DNA from 3 places in the Corynebacterium sp. SA-MJD20WY100 genome. Region 1 is predicted to be linked to each of the others. Evidence: predicted binding sites of a transcription regulator. Region 1 holds the regulator's gene; each other region holds the start of a gene.
The links. The regulator LexA, encoded in region 1, represses DNA repair genes until DNA is damaged. The targets are predictions, from matches to a motif close to CGAACANNTGTTCG.
Positions count from the first base shown of each region.

Region 2: the regulator LexA is predicted to act here: its motif matches at 1,382-1,395, upstream of ABJ196_RS00590 (HNH endonuclease signature motif containing protein).
Region 3: the regulator LexA is predicted to act here: its motif matches at 1,483-1,496, upstream of ABJ196_RS05055 (HNH endonuclease signature motif containing protein).

Region 1 is NZ_JBCJKS010000011.1:5,695-7,964, forward strand. It holds gene nrdR (transcriptional regulator NrdR) at 1-113, opposite strand, end outside; gene ABJ196_RS07250 (hypothetical protein) at 311-511, opposite strand; gene lexA (transcriptional repressor LexA) at 1,067-1,768, shown strand; gene ABJ196_RS07260 (DeoR/GlpR family DNA-binding transcription regulator) at 2,142-2,270, shown strand, end outside.
Region 2 is NZ_JBCJKS010000001.1:116,601-118,870, reverse strand. It holds gene ABJ196_RS00590 (HNH endonuclease signature motif containing protein) at 1-1,238, opposite strand, end outside; gene hemL (glutamate-1-semialdehyde 2,1-aminomutase) at 1,966-2,270, shown strand, end outside.
Region 3 is NZ_JBCJKS010000006.1:92,545-94,814, forward strand. It holds gene ABJ196_RS05050 (plasmid pRiA4b ORF-3 family protein) at 1-1,271, opposite strand, end outside; gene ABJ196_RS05055 (HNH endonuclease signature motif containing protein) at 1,521-2,270, shown strand, end outside.

The DNA of each region.
Region 1 (2,270 bases):
AAGCGACCCGAGCAGTTCGTGCATTCGCGGCGCCGGCGAATGGCCGTGCCCGCGTCCACGACGCGTGAGTCGATGACGCGCGACTGTTCATTGTGGCAAAACGGGCAATACACTGGGACTCCTCTCCACGGTGCCGCAGCGACCACGGCCACCTGTGCGGCCATGGGTGCGGTACGGATTCGATGTCCCAGTGTAGCGCCCTGCCCTCGCGGGCCCTATTTACTTATGTCTCGCTTGCGAACGTCCCCGGCATGCCGCGCCGTGACGTCCCCAAGCGGAGCTTTCCCTACCTCCCCCGTAACCAAGCGGCCTAACGTGCAACGTTGACGGCGGCCATTTCTGCCTGCGGCGCCATATCCGCACCAGTCATGGTCTCTTCCGCGGCGCCTCCGCCGAAGACGATGGTGAAGAAGAGCGCTGCTCCAAACACAGCACCGAGCACCGCGCCGCCGCGCAACGAGTCCCTCTCCTCCGTGTTCGAAACGTCAACACGAGCAGTGCGAGGACGCACGGATGCTGGTCCATGACCGCTCCGGCGTTCGATATCTAGCGTTCGAACGCTCCCGCCGTAGGCACCAGTTCGACGTGGAGTACGATGCCCCGCCGGAACATCCCACACGGCCGCCGGCGGCACGACTGCGGCGGAGTGATTGTCAACCAAAGACGAGGTACGAGCCGCGAAGCGAGTAGTGTTCAATGCGATAGCCATGAGAGAGTCCTTTCGTCGTGTGCGGCCATCATACGAAGCGGTAAGAACATGTTCGAAAGTTGGTCGCTGTTATGTTCGAATTAGTTGCTATGTTCGATTTATAGCAAGCTTTCGAAAATTTGTCCACAAATCGCGCAAATTTCTCGAACATCCGTGCTTAGCGTGCTAAAAATAGAGGGGAAGCCATTTCATGGCAGTCGCGCGTCTCGGGCACGACTCGGAGGTAGCACCGCGGCGGATCACGTTCCCCGCCCAGCCTTCTTCCGGCTCGTTCCTATACGCCTAGTCCGTATCCGCACGTTCGTCCCGCCCATCGACCACACGACTTTCCGCCCCACCCAAAGGAGCCTTGAACCCATGCCCCGCAAGTCAGCAAAAAATACCGGCAAGCCCGACGTTTCCACGCTGAGCGAACGCCAGCGTCGCATCCTCGAAGTCATCAGCGACGCAGTCCTGCTGCGCGGTTATCCGCCGAGCATTCGCGAGATTGGTGACGCTACCGGACTACAGTCCACCTCATCCGTGGCCTACCAGCTCAAGCAGCTGGAGGAAAAGGGATTTTTGCGCCGTGACCCGAACAAGCCGCGCGCGGTGGACGTTCGCCACCTCCACGATCAGAAGAAGAAGCCGGGCCCTGCACCGAAGTCTGCGGACACACAGCCGGTTCCGCCGGAGGCCTCGGGAGTAAGCTACGTGCCGGTCGTCGGCCGCATTGCCGCGGGCGCCCCCATCACGGCAGAGGAAAACGTGGACACGTACTTCCCCATGCCGGACGAGATTGTCGGCTCCGGGGATCTGTACATGCTCCAGGTCGTCGGCGAGTCCATGAAGGACGCGGGCATCCTCGATGGCGACTGGGTCATCGTTCACTCGCAGTCCACCGCCGAGGAAGGCGACTTTGTCGCAGCATTGTTGGGTGGCGATGAAGCGACGGTCAAGGAATTTCACCGTGACTCTACCGGCGTGTGGCTGTTGCCGCACAATGATGACTTTGACCCCATCGACGGCACTCATGCCACCATTATGGGCAAGGTCGTGTCCGTTTTCCGCAAGATTTAATCGGATAACCTTTTACGCGCCAAGGGTGGGATTACCCACCCTTTTCTCGTGTTTTTTACCCCTTAATTGGGGCGAAACCTGCATGGACGCTCATCACAGATTGACGTCCGGACACAGCCGAAATCCCATGTAGAACAATTTTTAGGGGCGATGTGGCGCATACCTCAATGTGAGATTAGATCCGAACGCCTTTGTTTTACGCGTGTTTTGGGACAATAGCCATATATCCCCATAAGGCAACGCGACCGCAGCAATGCAGTGCACCGCGCCGCACCAGCCCCCGGCTCCCCGCCGAGGCCTGCGCAGCACTGCCCCTCTTCGTTGCACCACGCGTTGACCGGAATTGTCCCCGAGTAAAAGAAGTGATGCCGCCATGTACGCTGAGGAGCGCCGCCGTCAGATTGCTTCGTTGACCGCCGTCGAAGGGCGCGTCAACGTCACCGAACTTTCCGAGAGATTCGATGTCACCGCGGAGACCATTCGACGCGACTTAGCGGTGCTC
Region 2 (2,270 bases), on a different contig from region 1:
TAGAACGGCGCGGGCTCCTCCGGGTCGGGCTGCGGGGCCTCGTAAATTTCAACAATCTGGCCGTCGAGCTCGATCTTGAGGGCCTGGGCCTCGGCGCGGGAACTGCGGCGGCGGGCCTGGATGTTCTGGGAGACGGACTGGACCCAGTGCTTCTGCTTGGGCGAGAGCGGGCCCGAGGGCTCCGTGATTTCCCAGGTGCCGTCCTCGAAGAGGAAGACAAGGTCGCCCGTTTCCGGGTGCGGGATGTAATAGAAACGCCCGTCCGTCTTCATATTGTGGTGATGCTGGCAAAAGGAGAACAGGTTCGACGGGTGCGTGGGGCCACCGTCAGAAAAATCGACGCAATGATCCTTCTGACACGTGTGTGCGGGGCGCTTGCATCCAGGGAAGCGACACGTGCCGTCGCGGCCCTCGATGAATTTCGCCATGACGTCCGGTGTCTTGTACGAACAAGACTCCTCGACCTGGGACTCGTCGCGAACCACGGTGGGCGTTAGATTTTCTAACGTCGTGCCATAGCCCTCGATGAAGGTGGGCGCGAATTCCACGTCCGTCGCGCGGTACGTGTGGAGGATGACGTGCGCGGTGGGCTTGACGGCGCCAGTAAGCAGCGCCACGGCGGCATCGGCAAGCGGGACGCCGAGCTCCTTGGCCATCTCGCGGACCTGCTGGTCGATGATGGCGCGGGTTTCTTCCTCGACCTCGAGGGAGATGAATTCGGAATCGGAGCGGAAGCGGCGCTTCTTGTGCCCCTTGCGCATGGCGATGGTGTCATCGAGCGCCGTGATGATTTCGCGGACCCGGCGCACGATATTGGCGCGCGTGGGCAGATGTTGGTTGGCGCGCCGGGGCGTGAGGTAGTCGATGAGCGCCTGATCGACCTGGTCGTAGAGGAACTGCGGTGCGACGCCGAGGCGGTCGAGCGCCTTGTCAATGCCGATGAGACGATTGAAGTCGAGCAAGAAATACTTTGCCTGGAGGGCAGCCAGCTTGGGCAGCTCGCGCAGGCGGTAGAGGGCGGAGATGTAGTTATTGATTTCGGTGAGATCCTTGCCCGTGATGGCCTGAAGGCGGCGCAGGACGAGATCGATGTCGAGAGAGGGCTCCGGGAGATGCTTTTCCCAGAATGCGAATTCTTCGCGGCGCATGCGGGCGGCTTCGCGGGTCTCGGGGCAGTCGGGGTTGGTGGGAGCGTAGAAACGGGTGGGCGGGGTGCAAGTAGTGGTGGCGGTCGTCATGATTCGGCTCCGGGAGAGATATGAAGGAGGGGAACTAACGTACGAATGCCACTCTAAAATAGGGGGTCAACATGAACGCATGTATATGCGTTGAACAGCGGTTATGTGAAGTTCAGGTGGTCTGGCATGCGGGGGGCAGGAAGCGCAGGGATGTTCGGCATTTGGGGTGGTGGCGGCAGAGTAGGTTGCGGCAGGGTGGGCGGCGCAGGAAGCGGCGGCAGGGTCGGAGCGGGAGGTGGCGGCGGCAAGGTGGGGACGGTGGGCAGGGCAGGAAGTTCGGGCATGTGAGGGAGCGCGGGAGCCTTGGGGCGTGCGGGCTTCGGCGCAGGAGCCGGAGCCGGAGCCGGGGCGGGCGGAGGCGTCGAAAGGGCCGGCGCAGATGTGCGGACCGGTGCAGACGTGGATGTGTGCGCGAGGGTGGGAGAAGGGGCATCGGAAAGCGTGGGTGGGGGTGCGGAAGGACGCGGGCGCAGGGGAGTGGGAGAAAGAGAGGGCGTCCATTCGGCGAAGACGGGCGTGGTGGTGTGGCGCGGTGCGAGCGACGGCGCAGGTGCAGCGCAGGCGCACAAGGACAAGGTGAGAGCGGTAACGGCAGAAAAAGTGACGGTGCGTGTGAGCACGATATCCCCCCGGGTATGTGACAGTGTGTGACCCCAGATTAAGCGAGGTGAGACGCGGCGGCAATATCAGACTTTCGTATGGCGCTTAAATAGTTACAATGATTCCCATGCCTAATATCTCCCAGTCCCAGCAGTGGTTCGAGCGTTCCTCCCAAGTCATCCCCGGCGGCGTGAATTCGCCGGTCCGCGCGTACGGTTCGGTGGGCGGTCAAGCCCGCGTTATCGCACGGGGCAAGGGCTCGCGCCTGTGGGACGTGGACGGTAACGAGTACGTCGATTTGGTGAGCTCTTACGGCCCCATGATTCACGGCAACGCACACCCGGAGATTGTCGAGGCCGTGCAGAAGGCGGCCGTGGATGGCCTGTCCTTCGGCGCGCCCACGGAGGGTGAGGCCCTGCTCGCCGAGGCTAT
Region 3 (2,270 bases), on a different contig from region 1:
CCGCCGCCCTGGCGTGGCCAGAGCGCTTCCTCAACATGGTCGAGGAACTCGTTCTGTACCTGTGTGATGTGGACGCCGCGCATATCCGCGAGCGGGTGGAAGACGAGGTCGCTGTAGAGAAAGTACAACGACAGCAGACTGTCGAGAATGAGTCGGTCACGGTTGCCGACGGGATAGTAGTCGAGCAGGGCACGGCCCAGCTCGGCCGGAGCGAGCTCGGTGAGTTCCAGTGCTTCGGCGGTGACGCGGATTGCGCCCTTCTCGCGATCGAGGACGAGAAGCTGCATGTTGGCAAGGTTCTCAATCATGATGCCGGCCACGGCGATCGTGTGATGCTCGCACAGTGGCACAGGGTGGACGGAGCGAATGATCCGGGCGGCGTCGTCGAAGGAGAGCGGCGGGTGGGGCTCCTCTTTGAGGCGCAGGGTGGGGGCCATGCGCACAATCTTCTTCACGGCCCGTCCCACGGTAGCCGCACCGGAGTCGGAGAGGCCGAACTGCTCGGTGGAGACGAAGGCGCCCACGAGTGCATCGAGCCCTGGGATGTCGAGCTGATCTGCGAGGAAAGCGGGCACGGATGTTCCGGCCTTTGCGGCGGTGATGGCGGCGTCTTCGAATTGCTCCGTCTTCCAGAACGGCAGTGCGGGTCCCGGCGTGGCACGGGCGAGCTCGAACTGGGGGCTTGCCTGGAGCTCGCCCGTGATGACGACGCTGCGCACAGCGTCCGTGAGCGTCACGAGCTTAGCGCGCCGGGGGTCTGCGTCGGAGATGCGAATTTGCTTGATCGACCGAGTGCCCAGGACTCGCTCACAGGTGTCGAGCTGCTCATCGGTGAGCTTCGTGCCCTTCTTCTGCACGGCCTTGATGATGCCCTGGACGGTGTACCAATCGTCAAACGACGTGCCCGGAGGCGGCGTTGCGCCACAGGCATCGACGAGCACGGCCCGGCGGTGCATGCGGTGAGAGTACTGCAGGTGCTCAACCTCGATGGTCCACTCCTCTCCCGGTCCGCCCTCATAGCGGATCACGGCATCCGTTTCGAGGGCCTCAATGATGCAGTCGTAGGACTCGGGATTATGGAAGTTGTAGGGGTCATCGGACAACGAAGTGGGTTCGACCTCGAAATAGTGGAAACCCGTAGCGTCGAAGTTGAAGGCTGCGCAGATGAGGTGGTGGAGATCGTCGAAGGTCGTGGCCTCCGGGACGATGAGAGTGCGGGACAGAGTTTCGTAGGAGTTGATGGACGTGAGAGTAATCATGTGAGAAATCATGGCCGCGATACTACAAAGAAAGGCGACATAGACGTTCTACCTGGGGAAATGAGAAAATCGGCTATCGAGTGTTGCCCAATACATTGTGCAACGAGGTTCCCAGCGATGTGAGCGGGTACCCCTGAGCAGGCGTTTTCCAATTTGGCATTCGCTAATTCGAAAGTATTGACGAACGCCGACGGGGGTGAATATGCTGGATTGCGTTAACTCTCGAACACCTAATCTAACGCCTTGATGGGGTAGCCTCTCATGACCACCGTTCCACCAGACAGCCCGAACCACCCGCCCGACGCATACTTCGCACCACTGAACCCGTTGAGTCCCGGATACGACTACTTCACCGAATCCAACCGCCTGTTCTGGACGACGATGCACGCGGTCCTTCCCACCGACGACGATGACACGGACCTGGCCTACGCCCGCCTGTCGCGCATCCTGGGTATCTCACGCCGCCGCGCCGAAAAGAACTACTACGGTGTGACCGCCATGGCCGGGCTTCCCCAGCTCACCGCCGCACACGAAGCCACCTGGATGCTCGACGACGAACGCCTTGACGTCATCGGCCAGCAACTCCTCGACGTCGCCGCCGACCTCCTCCCCCTTATCGACGACGCCCTTGTGGCCCTTTTTACCCCCACCGCCAAGAACCAGGAACTGCCCACCTGCAACCACATTGAAAAGACCATCCGCGACATCCTCAACCAGTACTACGACCTCACGGAAGAAAACCCCGACAAGAACAAGGACGAAGACGGCACCCGCTACCGTATGACTCACCACGGCCAGCGCTCCCACCTCGGCCTGGACATGGACGCCCTCGACGCCGAAGCGCTCGACGCCCACGTGCGCAAGTACGCCGACGCCCACAACGTCTCCCATACCAAGGCCCTGCTCGAACTGGTCTTCAACGGCGCAACCACCACCGTGGTCATCAATGTCTTCAAGTCCGACGCTCACTCCCTGGCCTACCTGCCCGAGCACGGCTTCATCGACCCGACG